Regions from separate parts of the Agathobacter rectalis ATCC 33656 genome, predicted to be linked through region 4. Evidence: predicted binding sites of a transcription regulator. Region 4 holds the regulator's gene; each other region holds the start of a gene.

Region 1 (5,500 bases), 1.1 Mb from region 4:
TACTCATACGGTGGATATTTCCGCAGATGATTGCTGCGAGGCAGAAAAGGAAACTGGTAAGCAAATCACCGGCAATGAATTTGAGCCGGAGAAAGTGGAGCTTGCAGCAGGAGTCCATGTACAGGGCAAAATAGACTGGCAGCATCGTTTTTATAATATGCAGCAACACAGTGGAGAGCACATTTTTTCGGGAATTGTCCACCGCAGGTTTGGATTTGAGAATGTGGGCTTTCATCTGAGTGATTCTGTAGTGACAATGGATTTCAGTGGAGTGATTTCACCGGAGGATATAGCAGAGGTGGAGCATGAGGTAAATGTAGCCATTTCAAAAAATATTCCGATAGAGGTGACATATCCGTCAAGGGATGAGCTTGCGCAGCTGGAGTACAGAAGCAAAATCGAGATTGAAGGACAGGTCAGAATAGTGACAGTGCCGGGGTATGACGTGTGTGCATGCTGTGCGCCGCATGTGAAGCGCACCGGCGAGATTGGCATGCTTAAGGTTATGAATTATCAGAATTATAAAGGAGGCGTCAGAATCAGCATCCTTTGTGGTTTCAGGGCACTGGAGGCTTTCAGACAAAAGTGCGACATTATCTCAGAGCTAATGGGGATATTTACCACAAATCAGGAGGCTATTGTGGATAACGTCACAAAGCTTAAGGCAGTAAACCAGTCACTTAAGTCAGAGCTTGGCACTGCAAAGTCAGCGCTTTTGGATTATAAGGTTGCAGAGCTTCCTGCTGATACGGACAATGCAGTATTGTTTGAGGACGGCATTGATACGAATACAGCAAGAAATTGCGTCAATGGCCTTGTGGAGAAATATAGTGGCTTTAGTGCATTTTTTACAGGAAATGATGAGGCGGGCTATAGCTTTATTATCGGAAGCAAGAATGCAGACTGCAATACAGTTGCCGCAGCACTGAGAAATAAGCTGGGTGCCAGAGGCGGCGGTAAGCCGGTTATGGTGCAGGGCTCTGTCAAGGCAGCAAAGAGCGAGATTGAGGAAGTGTTAAAAGAGGTGCTTTGACTTTTTGAAAATATAGTTTGTGGGACGGATTAATAACACAAAAGCGGTTTCAGGACATTGCATCCTGAAACCGCTTTTATTGTAAAAATTATATCCAAAGATAATTATTTGTTAGATCTTTTCCAAATGTGCATCTTCTCAGCCTCTTTGATGAGCTCATCACGGAAATCAGGATGAGCAACTGAGATGATTGCCTCTGCTTTCTGCCATGTAGAAAGACCCTTTACATTTACCATACCATACTCTGTAACGATATAGTGAGTATTGGCTCTTGTGTCAGTAACGACAGAACCCTCTACAAGAGTAGGACGGATACGTGAGTGAACTACGCCCTGCTTGTCGGTGAAAGTTGAAGAGCAGCAGATAAAGCTCTTTCCACCGTTTGACATATAAGCACCGAGAACGAAATCAAGCTGTCCGCCGGCACCGCTGATGTGCTTTGTGCCTGAGGTCTCTGAGCTGATCTGTCCGAAGAGGTCAAGGTCTACACAGTTATTGATTGAGATGAAATTGTCAAGTGCGGCAATATTTTTGATATCATTTGTGTAGCTTACCGGGGCACTCATGAGCTCAGGATTCTCATCGAGGTAATCGTACATCTTCTTGGTTCCGGCACCGAAGCCGTAAGCCTGACGATAACGGTCGATGTTTTTCTTTGCTCCTGTGATTTTTCCGGCCTTTGCGATGTCAACGAATGCGTCAACGTACATCTCTGTGTGGACACCGAGATCCTTGAGGTCTGACTCAGCGATGAGTGAGCCTACTGCGTTTGGCATTCCGCCGATACCGAGCTGGAGACAGGCACCGTTTGGAATCTGGTCAACGATAAGCTCTGCAACCTTCTTGTCTACATCTGTTGCAGGACCACCGGCACCAAGCTCTCCGATTGCAGGGTTGTCACCCTCAACAATGTAAGAAACCTGTGAAATATGTACATTGGCTTCTGAACCGCCGTGACAGCGAGGCATGTTTTCATTGACCTCAACGATGATTTTCTTTGAAGTCTCGCATACAGCACCGAGGTGAGATGCGTTAGGACCAAAGTTGAAGTATCCGTGTGAATCCATCGGTGCAACCTGGAACATAGCGACATCGTCAGGTGTTGTTGAATCTCTATAATAACGAGGAAGCTCTGAGTAACGGATTGGTGAGTAGAAAGAACAGCCTCTCTTGATAAGCTTTCTCTCATAACCGCCCATATGCCATGAGTTCCATGTGAAGTGCTCGCCGGCATCCTCACGCTCGAAAATGGCAAGTGGCTTAAGCAAAATACCACCACGTACATTGACATCCTTAAGTTCATCAGTTCTTCTGGCAAGTGCCTTGTCGAGGGCATCAGGTGTGCCTGTGCACCAGCCGTAGTCAACCCAGTCGCCTGATTTGACAATCTTTACTGCCTCATCTGCTGAGACAAGTTTCTGCTTGTACTCTTCTAAAAAGCTCATAAAATCCTCCTTAGATACCTAAAATGATAGTAGCAAAATGCTACGTTAAAAAAATAACAAACCCTATAATCTCTATATTATCACTTTAGAGAGGATTTTACAAGTTGGTAAATGCTGGTAGAGACTTTTATATGACAGCCTTTGCTAGTCACCCTCCGGAAGCATCCATTCCTCAGCCTGCTTCTGGTAATCGGCCGCCTGGCTGCGCAGTGAATCAATCAGCTCCTTATCGCCTTTAAATACATTCCTTGATTTAGGAGGAAGCGAATCAAGCTTTTTCTGCTTCTCATCAGCCCATCTTGAGTAGCACTCAGACAGGGCATGAAGCGCCTTGCCACCGCCGCACTCCACATCGAGTACCGGCTTTGTCTCGAAGGCAGCGTTGTAATACCACAGGCTTGCCTCCTCATAGTCTGCCTTGTCGAAATAGTACGCACCGAGCTCACAGCACACCTCGCTGCAGCCATCAACTGCTACATTTTTTAGGGCAACAGAAAAAAATTTGTCGTAGTCGCCATTCATGCGATAGTAGCGTGATAGCACGCAGGTGGATTCGATGTCGGGGCTGTTGCGGTATTCACCCTGAAAATATGGCAGGGCATTGGTAAAATCCTCGGGGCTTCCGCATTTTAAAAGCTCCTTGGCATACATGGTCGCTATACTTTTTGGCAGGGTGCCGTTTTTTTCAAAGGAGCGCTTGAATATGGTGAAATCACGTTTGCCGTGAGTGCCCTGCGGCAGATGTTGTATACAGATATCGCTGTCATAGACTACAGGCTCTAAGCGCACAGTCTCGTGCACCGGATTAATCCATGTAAACGTGCGAAGCCTCTTGAACAGCTTCGGGCGATACTCTGAGGATGAATTTTGCACTGTGTTGAATTTGCTTGGAGTAATGTATTTCATCTGGACAATCTCAATTTCCGGCAGCAGCGCAGCCTTAAGCATCATGAAACGCCTGCGGTTGGTATCGTCGAGCACCTCGTCGGCATCAGGTGCATATATGTATTCCTGCGTAGCCTTGGAAAACGAAAAATTCCTGGCCGCAGCAAAATCATCGCACCATGAGAAATCATAGATTTTGTCCGTATATCGTGCAGCTATCTCCTTTGTGCTGTCCGTCGAGCCGGTGTCCACTATGATGATTTCATCCATCAGCCCTTTGAGACTGTTCAGGCATCGTTCGAGCACCTCTTCTTCATTTTTTACTATCATGCATAAGCTAATTGTAATCATATTTATCTCCATTTACCGGTCGGATGTTATAATTGTTACGATTATATTATAATATATATATCGGCATGTTTTGCAGAAATATTTGTGTATTGTAAATATTGCCGGGATTTCATATAATTAAAATGTAATGTCGACAGATAAACTTATTTCTAAAGGCTATAGAATTTCAGATAAACTATATAATCAGATTTTAGCAAGGAATAATGAAGTAATTTAGAAGAGGAACAAATATGGAAAATCATACAATTGTAACACTGAAAAAAGGCGAAGGACGCACTATAAAAGCAGGCGGCGCATGGATTTTTGACAATGAAATAGACACAATCACAGGCACCTTTACGAACGGAGACATTGTTGTGGTGCACGATTTCGACGGATATCCGATGGGGCGTGGCTTCATAAACCAGAATTCAAAAATCCGTATCAGAATGATGACAAGAAAAGCAGACCAACTGATTGATGACAATTTCCTCAGGATGAGAGTGCAAAATGCCTGGGATTATCGCAAGCAGGTGATGGCAGGAGGCAATGACAATGTGTCTGCAGCAGGTGAAACAGACACTGCAGGTGAGGCTTGTGTGGCAGGCATTGGTACAACCGGCAGACCTGATTTAAACTGCTGTCGTGTGATATTTGGCGAGGCTGATTTCCTGCCGGGTATTACAGTGGACAAATACGCAGATGTGCTTGTGGTGGAGTGTCTTGCACTTGGAATGGAGCAGTTTAAGGTGAAAATCGTTGAACTGTTAAAGGAAGTGCTGGCGGCGGACGGAATAAATATTCGTGGAGTATATGAGCGCAGTGATGCAAATGAGCGCAAAAAAGAAGGTCTTCCTAAGGTAAAAGGCTTTATAGGAGCCGAGTTTGACACAAATGTGGAGATAGTAGAAAACGCAGTTCACTATATGGTCGATGTGGAAAATGGACAGAAAACAGGCTTCTTCTTAGACCAGAAGTATAACAGGCTTGCTATGCAGCGTATCTGCAAGGGGAAAAGAGTGCTCGACTGCTTCACGCACATGGGCACATTTGCTCTCAATGCAGGAATTGCGGGGGCAAGTGAGGTTACAGGACTTGATATATCAGAGTATGCGGTTAAGCAGGCCACAGAAAATGCGAAGAGAAATAATCTCTCAGACACAGTGAAGTTTCGCGTTGCAAATGTGCTGGATGAGTTGCCACGGCTCGCTGCAGATGGTGAAAAATATGATGTAGTCATTCTGGATCCTCCGGCATTTACAAAGTCGCGTGAGGCTACCAAAAATGCGATAAAGGGCTACCGCGAGATTAACATGAAGGGACTTAAGCTTGTTAAGGATGGTGGATTTCTGGCTACCTGCTCATGCTCTCATTTCATGACGCAGGAGCTGCTTGCAAAAACGGTCAAGGAAGCGGCAAAGGCAACTCACAAGAGGCTGCGCCAGGTGGAGTTCCGCACACAGGGACCGGATCATCCGATACTGTGGGCCAACTCAGCTAATGTACCGGAGTCGTATTATCTTAAGTTTTTCATTTTCCAGGTCGTTGATGAGAAGTAGATGACAGAAAGTGACGGAAATGCTTGATTTACAAGGGCTGGAAGGTCTTTAGTGATTAGCTTGCAAACCTTGTAAAGTATCGCAAAATATCGTATCACAGTGGTATAAAGTGGTAAGAAAAATGGTAAGTCTGAGTGGCAAGCACCTGAAATGCAATGGGGGGGGTAAATTGGAATGACAATGACACCGGAGACGGTTATGTGTTCGCTTTTCATAATACGGAAATTTGTAGTATAGATGTAGCGTTT
Region 2 (5,500 bases), 940 kb from region 4:
AAGCACCTGCTGTCATTTGTGGACAATCATGATGTGACAAGAGTGGCAAGCATACTGACCAATGAAAAGCATCTGCCACTAATCTATGCACTTGCATTTGGTATGCCGGGCATCCCTTGTGTGTACTATGGCAGTGAGTGGGGAGAGAAGGCAAAAAAAGAAGACGGTGACCCGGCTCTGAGGGCATGCTTTGAAGCGCCACAGTGCAATGAGCTGACTGAATGGATTTCAAAGCTCGCAGAGGCAAAGAAGCAGTCAAAGGCACTCTGCTACGGTAATTTCTATTCGGTTGTGCTCACAAACGGCCAGTGCGTTTTCGGTCGTGAATGTGATGGTGAAAAGGTATTCGTGTGCATCAATGCCGCAGACCAGCCGTTTTTCGCGGGCTTTGATATGGGAAAGGGTGATGCCACAGACCTGATTACAGGTGAGCAGGTTACATTAAACGGTGGCCTTGAGCTGCCACCTTACAGTGCATACTTTTTGAGATAACATTTGTATGGACAATAAAAGAATTAATAAAAGAAAAAATGAAAGAAAAGAGCTCATATGTGCTGTCACAGCCGTAGTGGTACTTTACACAGCTATGGAGTCGATAGGCATCACATGCCCCATTAAGTTCATCACCGGAATATCATGTGCAGGCTGTGGCATGTCGAGGGCATGGATGGCATTTTTACACCTTGATATAGCAAAGGCATTTACATACCATCCGCTTTTTTGGCTTGTGCCTATTGCGGTAATAGTGCTTTTGTGTAAATCTAAAATAAATATTAAAATTTATAAAATAATTATATTTACAATCATCATTATGTTTGCTATAGTTTATATGTGCAGATTGATATGGTCAGGCGATGATGTAGTGGTTTTTGAGCCGCAAAACAACATCCTGTTTCGTATCATCCGTGTAATAAAAAGCAAATAAAAAAGGAGAAAGAAGATGTTTTGCGAGAAATGTGGAAAAGAAATTCCTGATTCAACAAAATTCTGTCCATACTGTGGAGCACCTGTTTCCAAGGCACAGGATTTTGTCAACAAAGCAGGAGAGGCCTTCAATGCAGCAGAGCAGGAGCTTGGAAGTGCATTTGATGAGGTAAAGCAGTCCTTCACAGGAAATAGTGCAAACCAGCAGAATGCAGGTGGACAGTACAATGGAGGCTACCAGAACAACGGAGCCGGACAGTACAACGCAGGCTACCAGAATAACGGAGCCGGACAGTACAACGCAGGCTACCAGAACAACGGAGCCGGACAGTACAATACAGGCTACCAGAACAATGGTGGTCAGACTCCTCCACCATACAGGGGAGAGAAGTTAAAGGACGACAGAGGTCTTGCCTCATACATCATCCTGTCTATTATTACATGTGGTATTTATGGATATTATTTCATCTACAAGATGGCTCATGATGTCAATATAGCATGTGATGGAGATGGCGAGAATACATCAGGTCTCGTAGCATTTATCCTGCTTTCAATGATTACATGCGGTATCTATGCATGGTACTGGTACTATAAGCTGGGCAACAGACTGGCAAATAATGCAGGCAGATACGGACTTGGCATTCAGGAGAATGGAACCACTGTTTTGATGTGGTGTATATTTGGTACACTTATCTGTGGAATCGGACCATTCATCGCTATGTATATCCTTATCAAGAACTCAAATATGATCTGCAATGCTTACAACAGGACACATGGACTTATGTAATTTGAGTTTTGATTTAATTTAATTAAATAATTTGATTATATTATTTCTAAGGCGGGAGGCAGTTTGCATTAAGCAGACTGTCTCCTTAAATATTGTATATTAAATTAAACGGTAAATATTATTGAAAAAGGTCATTCAGACATTGACAAAAATTTGTCAAAGTGTTACTATTTTTTTATAAATTACGACAGAAATGTCAGTTATACATAGGTTTTTTAAGGAGGATTTATACAATGAGCGAGTTCAAAAATTTAACACTTGACGTAGCAGATCAGATTGCAGTACTTGCAATTTCAAGACCGGCTGCTCTTAATGCATTAAACAGTGAGACTCTTGATGAGTTAAATGTAGCATTAACAGAGATAGAGGCAAGAGACGATGTTAAGGTGCTTATCCTTACAGGTGGTCCTGACAAGAAGGGCAACGAGTTCAAGTCATTCGTAGCAGGAGCAGACATCTCAGAGATGGTTAATTTCACAGCACCACAGGCAAGAGCATTCGGAATCAAGGCTTCAGAGCCATTCTTCAAGCTCATGAATATGCGTCAGGTAACAATCGCAGCTGTCAATGGATTTGCACTCGGTGGAGGATGCGAGATTTCTATGGCATGTGATATCAGAATCGCTTCTGAGAACGCAATTTTCGGACAGCCTGAGACAGGACTTGGAATCATCCCTGGCTTTGGCGGTACACAGAGACTTGCTCGTTTAGTAGGAATGGGACGTGCTAAGGAAATGATCTTCACATGCGACAATGTAGACGCTGCAGAAGCATACCGCATAGGTCTCGTAAATAAAGTAGTAGCAAAAGAGGAGCTTATGCCAACAGCTAAGGCTATGGCTGCAAAGATCATTTCTAAGGGAAGCTACGCAATCTCAGTTGCAAAGGCTGCTATCAACAACGGATATGATATGGATATCAAGAACGCTGTTGAGATGGAAGCAAACCTCTTTGGTGTTGTAAATGATACAAACGACAAGAAAGAGGGAATGGGAGCATTCCTTGAGAAGAGAGCTGCAAACCTCACAGATTTCTAAATAATGATTTGAATTATTTATTGTATATGAATTAAAATAGCCGGTGTGTTAAGCACCGGCTATTTTGTATGAATCAGATTAGATTATTACTCTCACGATAAACATAGTATCAGATACACTGTACTGGCATTTGCCGCCAAGTCTCTCAGCAGACTGTCTGATGCTTTTTGTACCAAGCCCATGCCCTCTTTCTGTTGCAACGGGCATATCGTTTATGAGCTAAGGCATTGTCGTTTTCATTGTTTTCGATGAAGGCAGCTATATTATTCAGAAAGTGTCTCATATCGTGGCGCAGCAGAGAAACATTTTTACCCCTTAAGTCTTTTTGACTTTATTATATAATCTTTTTTGTAAAGCGTAAACAACAGTCTTGAAAAAAGAATGAAACGTATCTATAATTAGAGTACTGTTCACATGGCAGTGTTAATATATAATTATAGATTTACAAGAGGGAAAAATGAAGTCAAGAGCAACACAGACCAAAGAACTGGATATGGTGAACGGACCACTCGCAAGGAAGATACTGATTTACTCCATACCGCTCATGTTCTCAAACCTGCTTCAGGTATTTTTCAATATGACGGATGTGGCAGTGGTGGGAAAATTTGCAGGTGCAAGAGCACTCGGCTCGGTCGGTTCCACGACAATCATCATCACACTCACAACAGGCATACTGCTTGGCATGGGAGGCGGTGTCAATGCTGTCACGGCACTGCACATGGGAGCAGAGGACTATCAGAGGGTGCATAAGACCGTCCACACATCGGTCATCCTGTGCTTTATAGCGGGACTTTTACTGTTAGTGGCAGGCATGGCTTTTTCAAAGCCACTGCTTGAAGTGATGAATACAAAGCCTGAGCTTATAGACGGTGCTACAGCATATCTGATGATATATCTGTGCGGTTCGCCGGCGCTTGCGCTTTATAATTTCGGCAACGGTGTGCTGAGCGCAGTGGGAGATACAAAGAGACCTCTCATATACCTGAGTATCTCAGGAATTATCAATATAGTGCTCAACCTGTTTTTTGTAATAGTGTGCAGACTCGGAGTGATAGGAGTTGCCATCGCAAGCATCATAGCACAGTATATCTCAGCGGCACTCATTATCAGGTTTCTCATGAAGACATACGGCAGCTACGGCCTGCGCATGAAGGATATAGCGATTGACAGGGATGCAGCTGCAGCAGTGCTTCGGATTGGAGTGCCGGCTGCGATACAGTACTCGCTCTTTGCCATAGCCAACATATGTATCCAGACATCCATCAACTCCTTCAGCCATGTGGTCGTGGAGGGCAATTCAGCCGCCACCAATGCGGATTCGCTCATCTATGACATGATGGCGGCATTTTACACCGCTTGCACCAGCTTCATAGCTCAGAATCTGGGCGCAAGAAAAAAAGAAAGAGTGCTGAGAACATTTTTCATCACACTTGCATACTCGTTTCTGATGGGACTGGTGCTTGGAGTGGCATTGTTTATATTCCAAAGACCGTTCCTTTTGCTCTTTACGAGTGATGATGCCGTGATACACTATGGACAGATCAGAATTGGTGTGATGGCATTCGTCTACTGTGTATCAGCCTTCATGGACAATGCCACAGCCGCCGCCAGGGGCATCGGAAAAAGTGTAGCACCTACCATCATAGTGGTTATGGGCTCTGTCGTATTCAGGATTATATGGCTGCTCACGGTGTTTGCGTATTTTAAGACACTGCAGTCCTTATATCTCATATACGTCATTTCGTGGACGCTCACCGCAATCGCCGGCAATATATACTTTGCGTACCACTATAGGAGAATTTAGCGGACAGCTATAATAAAACTGAATAGTAAGCGATAAGAACAGTCAGACATATGTGAGAGATGTGCCCGGCTGTTTTTGCGGTTTCGCGGCTGTCTCTCTTTTATAATAGGATAATAGGAATTTGCCTGATATTTTTATTGCCCTTTTGCGGTTTTAATGCTACAATCAAGCCAAAGCATTATATTTCTGTTGAGCGACACCACAGTACACATTTTTATCGGTGCGTATCACTTTGAAGAGGGTAGAACCACTTAGTATTTTTCGACAAAGACATGGAAATTTTCAATGCTTTAAGTTACCTATCAATAGCAGGGAAAATGGATATGTCGATTGAGAAACATTATGTGAATGAAGCTGACTGGGGTTGTTGATGCTTTATATTGACAAGAAATTTTGTATCATGCGATATTCTATTCTTCTTGCTTACACAACTAAACAGGAGGAGAATAATGTCGGGAGAGACAAAAGAGGTTTTTGGCAGTAATTATGGCCAGAACGATGTAATCATCAACGGATTGATTGAAAAAATGACGCTGTTTGATGACAATCTGATGAGTCTTGTATTCGGGCAGAATATCGAGACAACGGAGTTACTGCTTCGCGTAATAATGGAGCGTGATATTAAGGTTATAGACGTCTGGGGGCAGGATGAATTAAAAAATCCAGTGATTGGTGGGAGATGTATTACCTTGGATGTGCATGCAATAGATGTCGATGGCAGACATATTGATATCGAGGTGCAGATTAATGCTGAGGGATCGCATGTCAAAAGAGCCAGATATCACAGCAGTATGATGGATGCGAGGATGCTGGAGGAAGGACAGGAGTTTAAGGAGATTAAGGATTCATACGTGATTTTTATTTATGATCACGATAAGTTCAGAAAAGGACTGCCATTTTATCACATTCAAAGGCGTGTTGATGAAACGGGTGAAGCCTTTGGAGATG
Region 3 (5,500 bases), 450 kb from region 4:
AATAAATTGAAGGTAATTAAACACGTGTGTCTGCTTGATATTTGATAGTCGCAGTGGTAAAATCAAGACTAAAATTACCGGTAGCAAATGGTTTGAAAGAAAAGAGGACATAAAACAGATGAGATTGCCACAAATAATAAACAGCCTTCTTGAGACTGATATGTATAAATTCAGCATGGGACAGACGATTTTCCATCAGTTCACAAGCTATAAAACGACATGGACCTTCAAGTGCCGAAATAAAGACGTGCATTTTACAGATGAGATGGTCGAGGAGATAAAGGAACAGGTGCAGGCCTTCTGTCAGCTTCGTTTTACGGAGGAAGAGCTTGAATATCTTGATAACATCACCTGGATAAAAGGTACATATGTTGATTTTTTAAGACTCTGGCAGCCGAGATATGAGGAGTTTACCATCACAACAGATGCACCGTGTGGGCTGGCAATCGATGCAGCCGGCACGTGGCTCAATACTTCGATGTATGAGATTCCGGTGCTTGCTATTGTAAATGAAGTGTACTTCCGTATGGCATATGATTATGATGTGCTGCTTAAGCAGTTTAAGCGCAGGCTTGATGAGAAGGTGCGTCTGCTCGAGGAGGATACCTACAGGCTTAGCGATTTCAGTGAATTTGGACTAAGACGCCGTCTGTCTGCTGAGGCGCAGGAGATGGCTGTAAAGGCAATCGCAGAGGTTGAGCTGCCAGCAGATTCACACTTTATTGGTACATCAAACGTATATCTTGCGAAGAAATTCAATTTAAAGCCGGTTGGAACAATGGCTCATGAGTGGATTATGTGTACAGGACAGGGCAATCACAAGCATAATCCGGCATATTCAAACTGGTACGCACTCGATGCATGGGTTAAGGAGTATGGTATATTAAACGGTATTGCGCTTACTGACACCATAACAACAGACTGCTTCCTGCGTGATTTTCAGCTCACCTATGCGACACTTTTTTCGGGAGTGCGTCATGATAGCGGAGATCCGTACGAGTGGGGAGACAAGATGATAGCCCACTACAACAGTCTGGGAATTAATCCAAGGACAAAGACACTTTTGTTCAGCGACAGCCTGGATTTCGAGCGTGCGACTGCATTGTATGATTATTTCAAGGATAAGGCAAAGGTTGCATTCGGTATAGGAACCTTTATCAGTAACGACACTGATGAGGAAGCACTCAACATAGTTATGAAGACCACCAAGTGTAATGGCATGGATGTGGCAAAGATTTCCGACGTGGCAGGCAAGGGTATGTGCAAGAATCCGGATTATGTCGATTACCTGAACAGGTGTATTGATTACAGGATGAAGAATGATAAATGATAAATGATGGCATGAGGGGGCAAAGATATTTTGCCCCTTTAATTATGTGATTGAATTGCAAGAAATGTGTAAACAAAACAAAAAATATATAAAATATCAGACAATTTAAAATAAAAATGAAAATTATCAAAAAATATATTGACAAATAGGTGAAATTGGTGTAATCTTAAATCAACAAAAAGAGATACGAAAGGAACAAAAATAAAACACAGGAGGTACAGTCCAATGGGGATTACATAATTTAAGTCAAAGTACTATAAGGATGATTGAACGGAATATTTAAATCTGTAGGGCGAGCCGAAGAGCAGTAATCGCACAGATATATTAGCAAATAAATAATATCGTTGAAAAAGTTCTTGTAGATTAAAAGTGAAAGATAGAATCTCTCATAAGAGTTTACATAGATAATGTAACCAAAAGGAGTGATTTTATGAAGAAGGGTAGAGGTCCATAGCTAAGCTAAAAGAATAAGAATCCTGTCATAAACAGAATCATATTTATAGCAAAGCAATATGGAAATGCCAAAACAAATTCATATAGCGAAAGCGGAACTTGGAGGTTATACAGTGAAGCTTACGGAACCAATGCTTTAGGAGCCACTTGATGTAAAATGTAGATCAGGTGGCTCCTATTTTTTGACATTTGCGAATGCATGTGAGGTTTAATAGTTAGATAGAATGGCAACGTAAGCCTTTAAGGCTGGGCTATAATTTGATGAAAGCAGGAACGCGGTTTTCAAATACTGTATAGTACATAAACCCGGCATCCTTGAGGATATTTGAAACCTTGTCAAAATCATATGCCACATGCTCCGGCTTGTGGGCATCTGCTCCGACTGTGATTATTTCTCCACCAAGCTCATGATAGCGCTTTAGCACATCTTCGGTCGGATTTGAGTGGCCAAGCCCGTATTTAAAGCCGGCGGTATTGAGCTCGATGCCTTTTCCCTGTGAGATAATTTCCTTTAATATAGCATCAATTATGTCGGCATACCGTTCATATGAATAGTATTTATTTTTGTCAGGACCGTATCTGACCACGTAGTCGATGTGACCGTACACATCAAAATCCGCGCCGGAGTGCAGATTGTCAAGTATCGATTCAAAGTATTCGGTGTAGGCTTCGTGCTCTGTCTTACCTTTGTAAAATGCAGGATAGTATGGGTCAATGCCGTTTACTACATGGCTTGAGCCGATCACGAGGTCAAACGGATATTTTTTGGCGACCTCATTATTTTTGTCTGTAATATGAGGCTGTAAACCGATTTCAATGCCCCAGTGGATATTTATCGGGCAGCCCTTTTCTTTAAGAACAATTGCAAGTCTTTTGATGCGCTTTTCATATGCTGCTATATCAAGGTCGAAAAGCCCAGGCTCCTCTTTATAGTCATAGTCCAGATGGTCTGTAAAGCAGATGCCGTCCAGCCCTTTGTTGATTGCTGAGTTTATCATCAATACCGGGTCGGCATCGCTGTCACCCGAAAACATGCAGTGCATGTGCTGATCCCACATATAAATACCTCCGTAAAACTGATGTATTGTTGTTAAAAAACTTTATAAGTTACATGATTTATAATTGTCTGCTGCTGGCTGCCGGAAAGTGCGAATTACAGCAATTAATTAAGTGTAGCCGAGATTATAATAAAGTGCAATATCTAAAAATAAAAATTGTGAAGAATGATAAAAAATGTGTGTAAATGAAAATATTTAGTGAAAATTTTAACAAACGCAAATAAAGTACTTGAACCTTTGAGAATTATTCGCTATAATAAAAGCATCTTAGGGCATGTCCCTAAAAATACTTTTTACAATTCTAGGAGGAATTAAAATGGCAGTAAGAGTAGCAATCAACGGATTTGGTCGTATCGGACGTCTTGCTTTCAGACAGATGTTTGGAGCTGAGGGATACGAGGTAGTAGCTATCAACGACTTAACAAGCCCAAAAATGTTAGCACACTTATTAAAGTATGATTCATCACAGGGTAAATACGAGCATGCAGATGAGGTTTCTGCAAGCGATGATTCTATCACAGTTTGTGGTAAGGAAATCAAAATTTACGCATTCCCAGATGCAAACAATTGCCCATGGGGAGAGTTAAAGGTTGACGTTGTACTTGAGTGCTCTGGATTCTATACATCAAAAGAGAAGGCTCAGGCTCATATCAATGCTGGAGCTCGTAAGGTAGTTATCTCTGCACCAGCAGGAAATGACCTTCCTACAATCGTTTACAATACAAACCATGAGACACTTAAGGCTTCTGATACAATCATCTCAGCAGCTTCTTGTACAACAAACTGCTTAGCACCAATGGCAGATGCACTTAACAAGTACGCTCCAATCCAGTCTGGTATCATGGTAACAATCCATGCTTACACAGGAGATCAGATGACTCTTGACGGACCACAGAGAAAGGGAGACCTTCGTCGTTCACGTGCAGCAGCAGTTAATATCGTTCCTAACTCAACAGGAGCAGCTAAGGCAATCGGCCTTGTTATCCCAGAGTTAAACGGAAAGTTAATCGGATCTGCACAGCGTGTTCCTACACCAACAGGATCTACAACAATCCTTACAGCAGTTGTTAAGAAAGCAGGCGTTACAAAAGAGGATATCAACGCAGCTATGAAGGCAGCAGCTAACGAGTCATTCGGTTACAACGAGGATGAGATCGTATCTTCAGATATCGTTGGAATGAGATTTGGTTCATTATTCGATGCAACACAGACAATGGTTAACCAGGTTTCTGACGATCTGTACGAGGTACAGGTTGTTTCTTGGTATGATAACGAGAACAGCTACACATCTCAGATGGTTCGTACAATCAAGTACTTCTCAGAGTTAGCTTAATTCTTGTACCCACAAGAACAGTATATCTCAAGACTACTCAAGGGGCGCGGTCTTAATTGAACCGCGCCTCTTTTTTAAAGCATGGCTATTTCTTTTGAATATCTGTGAATTGTAGAATTAATTATATTTTTTAATATGCACAATATGGCGTGGCCACATGGCTTATGCCTTGAAATAAGGGAGGACATATTATGTCATTAAACAAGAAATCAATTGATGATATCAACGTAAAAGGCAAGAGAGTTCTCGTTAGATGTGACTTCAACGTGCCACTTAAGGACGGAAAAATCACAGATGAGAACCGTATCAACGGAGCTCTTCCAACAATCCAGAAATTAATCAAGGACGGTGGAAAGGTTATCCTTTGCTCACACCTTGGAAAAGTTAAAAACGGACCAAACGAGGGTGAGTCACTTGCTCCTGTAGCTGCAGCTCTTGAGGCTAAGCTTGGACAGAAGGTTACATTTGTAGCTGACTACAACGTAACAGGAGAGGCTGCAACAAAGGCTGTTTCAGAGATGAAAGAGGGAGATGTAGTTCTTCTTCAGAATACACGTTTCAGAGGCAAAGAGGAGACAAAGCCACAGGAAGCCGGAGATGCATTCGCAAAAGAGCTTGCTGACCTTGCTGATGTATATGTATGTGACGCTTTCGGTTCTGCTCATAGAGCACATGCTTCTGTAGCAGGTGTTACAAAGTTCATCACAGCTAAGGGTGGAGAGAATGTTGTTGGATACCTTATGCAGAAGGAAATTGACTTCCTTGGCAAGGCAGTAGAGAATCCTGTACGTCCTTTCGTAGCTATTCTTGGTGGAGCTAAAGTAGCTGACAAGCTCAATGTTATCGACAATCTCCTCGAGAAGGCTGATACACTTATCATCGGTGGTGGAATGGCATACACATTCCTTAAAGCACAGGGCTATGAGATTGGTATCTCAATGCTTGATGAGACAAAGATTGATTACTGTAAAGAGATGCTTGCAAAAGCAGAGAAACTTGGAAAGAAGATTCTTCTTCCTGTTGATGCAGTTACAATCAAGGATTTCCCAAATCCAATCGATGCTCCTGTAGAGACAGAGACATATGATTATGACAAGATGCCTGCAGACCGTGAGGGCTGTGATATCGGACCTAAGACACGTGAGCTTTTCGCTGACGCTGTTGCATCAGCTAAAACTGTTGTATGGAACGGACCAATGGGTGTATTTGAGAACCCAACACTTGCAGCAGGTACACTTGCAGTAGCAGAGGCACTTGCTAAATCAGATGCTATCACAATCATCGGTGGTGGAGATTCAGCTGCAGCAGTTAACCAGATGGGACTTG
Region 4 (5,500 bases):
ACGATGACAGGCATTTTATGCTCATTAAGTAAAGTCATGTTGTCTGATATGATATTAAGCGCATCCGCATCAATCACAAGAGGTATCTCTGCTGTTTTTAGTACTGTTTCAACTAACATTTTGGCATTATCAGACTTTGAAAGACCTGGACCTATCACCACTGCATCTGCCCACTCAAGCTCTGTCTCAAGCGCTTTAGCTGACGCGATATCAGTACAAAGCAGTGCTTCCGGCAAAGCACATTGGATTATTGAGCGGTTGCACTCCGGCGTTATAATTTTCACAAGCCCTGCTCCGCTTTTGTATGCAGCCTTTGCCGAAAGCACCGCCGCACCGGCCATATCGCGGCTTCCTGCTATAACTAACAGTTTTCCGAAAGTTCCCTTGTTGGAGTGTGCCGGTCTGTTATCAAGTTTCTTTAAATCAGACTCATCAAGAGCCCTTACTGATGGCAGATTACCACAAAAGCTGTGGTCATCTATGCCTATAGGCACCACCTTAACCAGACCGCAATAATCACAGCCCGGCCACAGGAGAAGGCCTGTCTTCTTATAAGAAAAAGTATATGTGAAATCTGCTTTAAAAGTGCATCCCATCACATGTCCTTTATCAGAATCCACTCCCGACGGCACGTCGACCGCCACCCTGTAAGCATCTGTCTTGTTAACGGATGAAATCACATCTGCTAAAGAGCCTTCTATGGCTCGCTTAAGCCCTGTGCCAAACAATGCATCTATTATTACGTCACTTTTACACACACACTCAATATCAGAGACTACCTTAAAGCCATACCTTGCGTATATATTTTTCTGCAGCTCAAAGAGCTCGCTTCCTGCCTCATCTGTGCCAAAAGCATAGTACACCATGCATCTGTATCCGGCCTGATTTAAAAGTCTTGCTATCGCGATACCGTCTCCTGCATTATTGCCTCTGCCACATATCACGGCAAACTCCTTTGATTTATCAAAACATGCAACAAGCTCCCGGACAACACCGGCCGCAGCCTGCTCCATCAGCACCACCGAAGGAACCAAAAAGACCTGTGATGTTGTATCGTCCAGAAGCTTCATTTCATTACCTGTAACAATATATTCCAATATCAATTCCCCTTATTCTCATTGTTTGCATTATCAGTATTTGCATTATTGGCATTGAAAACCATAGGATCGTCATATTCAATATCAAAAAGATCTAAAACCTCAGCGCCAAAAATATCATGAAGATACGAATAAATCTCCCTGTTGTTAATATCTCTGTTCTGTTTTCTGATTACATTTTTCTTAAGTTCAACTCTTATATTTGCAATCCAGTCGTCAATTTCTTTTGATTCCAGTTTATTTTTCTCGATTTTTTCACTGAAGTAATCCATCGACAAAAGCATCAGCCTGTCATTTACAGCTTTTATATTCTTCTGGATTTCAATAAGCTCTCCCTCAATGTTGTCAGCTTTCTCATTTATCTCATCTATAAGCTGCTTATCCTTATCACGATTTTCATCGCCGTCATCTCCCATGTTGGCAACAATATTAGACATAATTTTCGACTTAAGCTTTTTTAAATTCTTAAGCTCATTGTTGTACTTTCCCTGCAGCTTTAACAGCTCATCCAGTTCTTTTTCCGTGGCTGATATTTCGTCAGTCTTACCATGAATGGCAAAAAGTCTGTGCCACTTCTGGTCTAAAACCAGTAAAGGCACCTTTTTTCCTTTTAATGCAGCCTCAAAATCTTTTTTATCATTCATAAGACTCACCCTCTATTTATTTTTGGAGTTTTTAACAATATTATAGCTGAGCTGCATAAGGCTGTCAGACAGATGAACACTCTCCACAACCACATCTTTATTTGGAATTTCAAGATCAACATGTGCAAAATTCCATATAGCCCTTATTCCTAAATCCACAAGCTTTGACGCAATAGAGTCAGCCTTTGACTTTGGCATGGTGAGCGCCGCAATATCCACCCTGTGTGTTCTGCAATACTCATCCAGCTCACTTAGCATAAGGATTGGAATACCTCGCACACTCTTTCCTGAAAGCTCAGGATTTACGTCAAAAAGTGCTGTTATGACAAAGCCAAGCTTTTCAAACTTTACATAATTGGCGAGTGCCTGGCCCAGATTGCCTGCACCGATGATAATTATTCTATGCTCTGTGTTAAGTCCCATTATCTTTCCGATTTCCTCGTAGAGAAACTGAACATTGTATCCGTATCCCTGCTGTCCAAAGCCTCCGAAATTATTGAGATCCTGTCTGATTTGTGAAGCTGTCACTTTCATTCTGTGACTCAGATCGTTTGATGAAATACGCTCCACTCCCTCATCCAAAAGCTCTCCGAGATATCTATAGTATCGTGGCAGCCTTCTGATAACCGCCTGTGATATTTCTTTACTCAAGTCTTATTCCTCCAATCATCAGGATATCATTTCTCTTTTAAAGACAAAAACCCAAGATTAATTATAATTTTTTGAAGGTCATCTGTCAATGTGTTAAGAATTTAACATTCAAAAAATTCATAATTATCCCCGGGTTATATCTTACTTCTAAGGCTAAAAACCAAATTTCAGATTAAATTGTCTTCTCAAGCTCCTCTCTGATTGCCTTGATGAAGCCTTCGCTGTTTAAAACAGTAGGATTTTCAATTGTTGTGATGAGTGCGAGATCCTTTGTCATCTTTCCGCTCTCAATAGTCTTTATGCAAGCTGCCTCAAGCTTGTCTGCAAACTCAGAAAGTGCCGGAAGCTTGTCAAGCTCTCCTCTTTTTCTGAGTGCTCCTGTCCATGCAAAAATAGTAGCTACAGAGTTTGTTGATGTCTCCTCACCCTTTAAATGCTTGTAATAGTGTCTCTGAACTGTTCCATGTGCTGCCTCATACTCATAGTATCCGTGAGGGGATACAAGCACTGATGTCATCATGGCAAGTGAGCCGAATGCAGATGAGATCATATCACTCATTACATCTCCGTCGTAGTTCTTGCATGCCCAGATAAATCCACCCTCAGATTTCATTACTCTGGCAACAGCATCATCAATAAGTGTGTAGAAATATGTAATTCCAGCCTTCTCAAAAGCTTCCTTATACTGTGCATCAAAGATTTCCTGGAAGATATCCTTGAAGGTGTGGTCATATTTCTTTGAGATTGTATCCTTTGTGGCAAACCATAAATCCTGCTTTGTATCAAGTGCATACTTAAAGCAGCTATGTGCAAAGCTCTCGATTGAATCATCCAGGTTATGCTGTCCCTGAATAACTCCCGCTCCCTTAAACTCATGGATTAGCTCTCTTGTCTCGGTTCCATCTTCTGCTGTAAATACAAGCTCAGCCTTTCCGGGACCAGCCACCTTCATCTCTGTTGCCTTGTACACATCACCATATGCATGACGAGCGATTGTAATTGGTTTAACCCATGTCTTTACGTTTGGCTCTATACCCTTTACAACGATTGGTGCTCTGAACACTGTTCCGTCAAGCATGGCTCTTATTGTGCCGTTAGGGCTCTTCCACATCTCCTTTAAATTGTACTCTGTCATTCTGGCTGCGTTTGGTGTGATTGTCGCACATTTTACTGCGACACCGTATTTCATGGTTGCCTTTGCTGATTCAACGGTCACCTGATCATCTGTACGATTTCGCTCCTCTAAGCCCAGATCATAATACTCTGTCTTCAAATCTATAAAAGGTATTAAAAGCTCATCCTTTATCATCTGCCAGAGGATTCTGGTCATCTCGTCTCCGTCCATCTCTACAAGGGGTGTTGTCATCGTAATCTTGCTCATTCTTAAATCTCCTTTACTTAATAAGGTTCTCCCAACCAAGGTGTTCCATATTTTTCTTTGAATTGTTTATATGCTCTCTGGCGCATTTTTCTGCCAGCAGTGCGTCATGATTCTTAATTGCCTCGCATATCTGTTTATGCTCGTGAGTGGAGTTTTTGGCTCTTTTTGTCTCGCCGAGTGTCACCTTTCTCACTCTGCCGACATACTCATGATAGTCCTTTAATACCCTCATAAGCTCCTTGCTTCCGCCGGCCTCATACAGCAGCTCATGAAACCTATTGTCCAGCTCAAGAAGCTTCTTTGCATTGCCCTTTTTCTCGTGAAACTCCGTGAGATAAATATTCTCCTCCATGGCCGCCATGAGCTCGTCCGATATCCTCGTTGCAGCCCATCTGGCACAAAGTCCCTCAAGCAGAGCCCTTATCTCGTATATATCCCTGATATCGTCCGTGGAAACACCCTCCACGAATGCTCCCTTATTGGGGATGATAGACACAAGTCCCTCAAGCTCAAGCTGACGCAGTGCCTCCCTCACGGGCGTCCTGCTCACTCCAAGCTCATCACCGATATTCTTTTCCTTAAGCTCATCGCCCTTTGCAAATGTTCCTGCAAGTATACCATCCCTGATATGATTGTATACTCTGGCACTCAGGCTGTAATTATCATGTGACATGTAATAATCTACCTCACTATAATACTATATTAAGCTTTTTACAGCAATCAGTAATTTGAACTACAAGCTCATTATCTGTGATGGTAGTCACACGGCCCTCGTCGTACTGCTCATCTACCCATTCCTTTATCATGGTCACAAGCTTTGAGTTCTTATCTACTTTTCTGTCATCCGGCAGGCGGTAGTAGGTGTTTATCCACAGCGCTATTCCTGCAAGTCCTGATGTATTGGACACTGCTACAAGAGGTGGTCTGTTTAAGAATTTACCTGTATCGAATATGTTGTAAATTTCCTCATTTTTGAGAAGTCCGTCAGCATGGATTCCGGCTCTCGTCACATTGAAGTTTCTGCCGACAAAAGGTGTACGGCTCGGCTGCACATATCCAAGCTCCTTCTCAAAGTACTCTGACAACTCTGTGATAACCGTTGTATCCATTCCATCGAGTGTGCCTTTAAGCTGTGCATACTCAAATACCATAGCCTCAAGTGGTGTGTTTCCGGTTCTCTCTCCGATACCAAACAGTGAACAGTTGACACCGCTTGCTCCGTAGAGCCATGCCGTAGTCGAATTGTTTACTGCCTTGTAAAAGTCATTGTGTCCATGCCACTCAATCTGTGATGAAGGCACACCTGCATGTGTGTTAAGTCCGTATATGATACCAGGAACGCTTCGAGGTATAACTGCTCCCGGGAAGTTTACTCCATATCCCATTGTATCACAGGCACGCACCTTAATCGGAATCTTGTACTCCTCCTGCAGCTTCATAAGCTCAACACAGAACGGAATAACAAAACCATATATATCAGAACGTGTGATATCCTCCAGATGGCACCTAGGGCTTATTCCTGTCTCAAGACACTCCCTGATGACTGACAGATACATATTCATTACCTCTCGTCTGGTCATCTTCATCTTATAGAAAATATGATAATCCGAACAGCTTACCAGTATACCGGTTTCCTTGAGTCCTATATCCTTTACAAGCTCAAAGTCCTTTTTGCTGGCACGAATCCACGATGTAACCTCCGGGAACTTATATCCTCTCTCGAGACA

Evidence for each region. The regulator Rex, encoded in region 4, represses fermentation and respiration genes when NADH is low (regulators of the CRP and FNR family bind a similar motif). The targets are predictions, from matches to a motif close to ATTGTTAANTANTTAACAAT.
Region 1: EUBREC_RS13810 (butyryl-CoA:acetate CoA-transferase) is a predicted target of Rex. The motif match lies at 2,520-2,539, and genes of this name have one in related genera.
Region 2: EUBREC_RS04540 (enoyl-CoA hydratase-related protein) is a predicted target of Rex. The motif match lies at 1,853-1,872, and genes of this name have one in related genera.
Region 3: gap (type I glyceraldehyde-3-phosphate dehydrogenase) is a predicted target of Rex. The motif match lies at 3,037-3,056, and genes of this name have one in related genera.

What each region holds. Positions count from the first base shown of each region.
Region 1 is NC_012781.1:2,935,630-2,941,129, reverse strand. It holds gene EUBREC_RS13815 (alanyl-tRNA editing protein) at 1-1,033, shown strand, start outside; gene EUBREC_RS13810 (butyryl-CoA:acetate CoA-transferase) at 1,138-2,478, opposite strand; gene EUBREC_RS13805 (glycosyltransferase family 2 protein) at 2,623-3,714, opposite strand; gene EUBREC_RS13800 (class I SAM-dependent rRNA methyltransferase) at 3,945-5,252, shown strand.
Region 2 is NC_012781.1:913,801-919,300, forward strand. It holds gene EUBREC_RS04525 (alpha-amylase family glycosyl hydrolase) at 1-492, shown strand, start outside; gene EUBREC_RS04530 (DUF2752 domain-containing protein) at 500-925, shown strand; gene EUBREC_RS04535 (DUF4234 domain-containing protein) at 941-1,711, shown strand; gene EUBREC_RS04540 (enoyl-CoA hydratase-related protein) at 1,945-2,748, shown strand; gene EUBREC_RS04545 (MATE family efflux transporter) at 3,206-4,552, shown strand; gene EUBREC_RS04550 (PD-(D/E)XK nuclease family transposase) at 5,002-5,500, shown strand, end outside.
Region 3 is NC_012781.1:1,402,678-1,408,177, forward strand. It holds gene pncB (nicotinate phosphoribosyltransferase) at 119-1,330, shown strand; gene EUBREC_RS06795 (histidinol-phosphatase HisJ family protein) at 2,035-2,841, opposite strand; gene gap (type I glyceraldehyde-3-phosphate dehydrogenase) at 3,158-4,174, shown strand; gene EUBREC_RS06805 (phosphoglycerate kinase) at 4,366-5,500, shown strand, end outside.
Region 4 is NC_012781.1:1,856,040-1,861,539, forward strand. It holds gene EUBREC_RS08875 (NAD(P)H-hydrate dehydratase) at 1-1,097, opposite strand, end outside; gene EUBREC_RS08880 (hypothetical protein) at 1,100-1,741, opposite strand; gene EUBREC_RS08885 (redox-sensing transcriptional repressor Rex) at 1,754-2,392, opposite strand; gene EUBREC_RS08890 (NADP-dependent isocitrate dehydrogenase) at 2,565-3,773, opposite strand; gene EUBREC_RS08895 (GntR family transcriptional regulator) at 3,787-4,446, opposite strand; gene EUBREC_RS08900 (2-isopropylmalate synthase) at 4,463-5,500, opposite strand, start outside.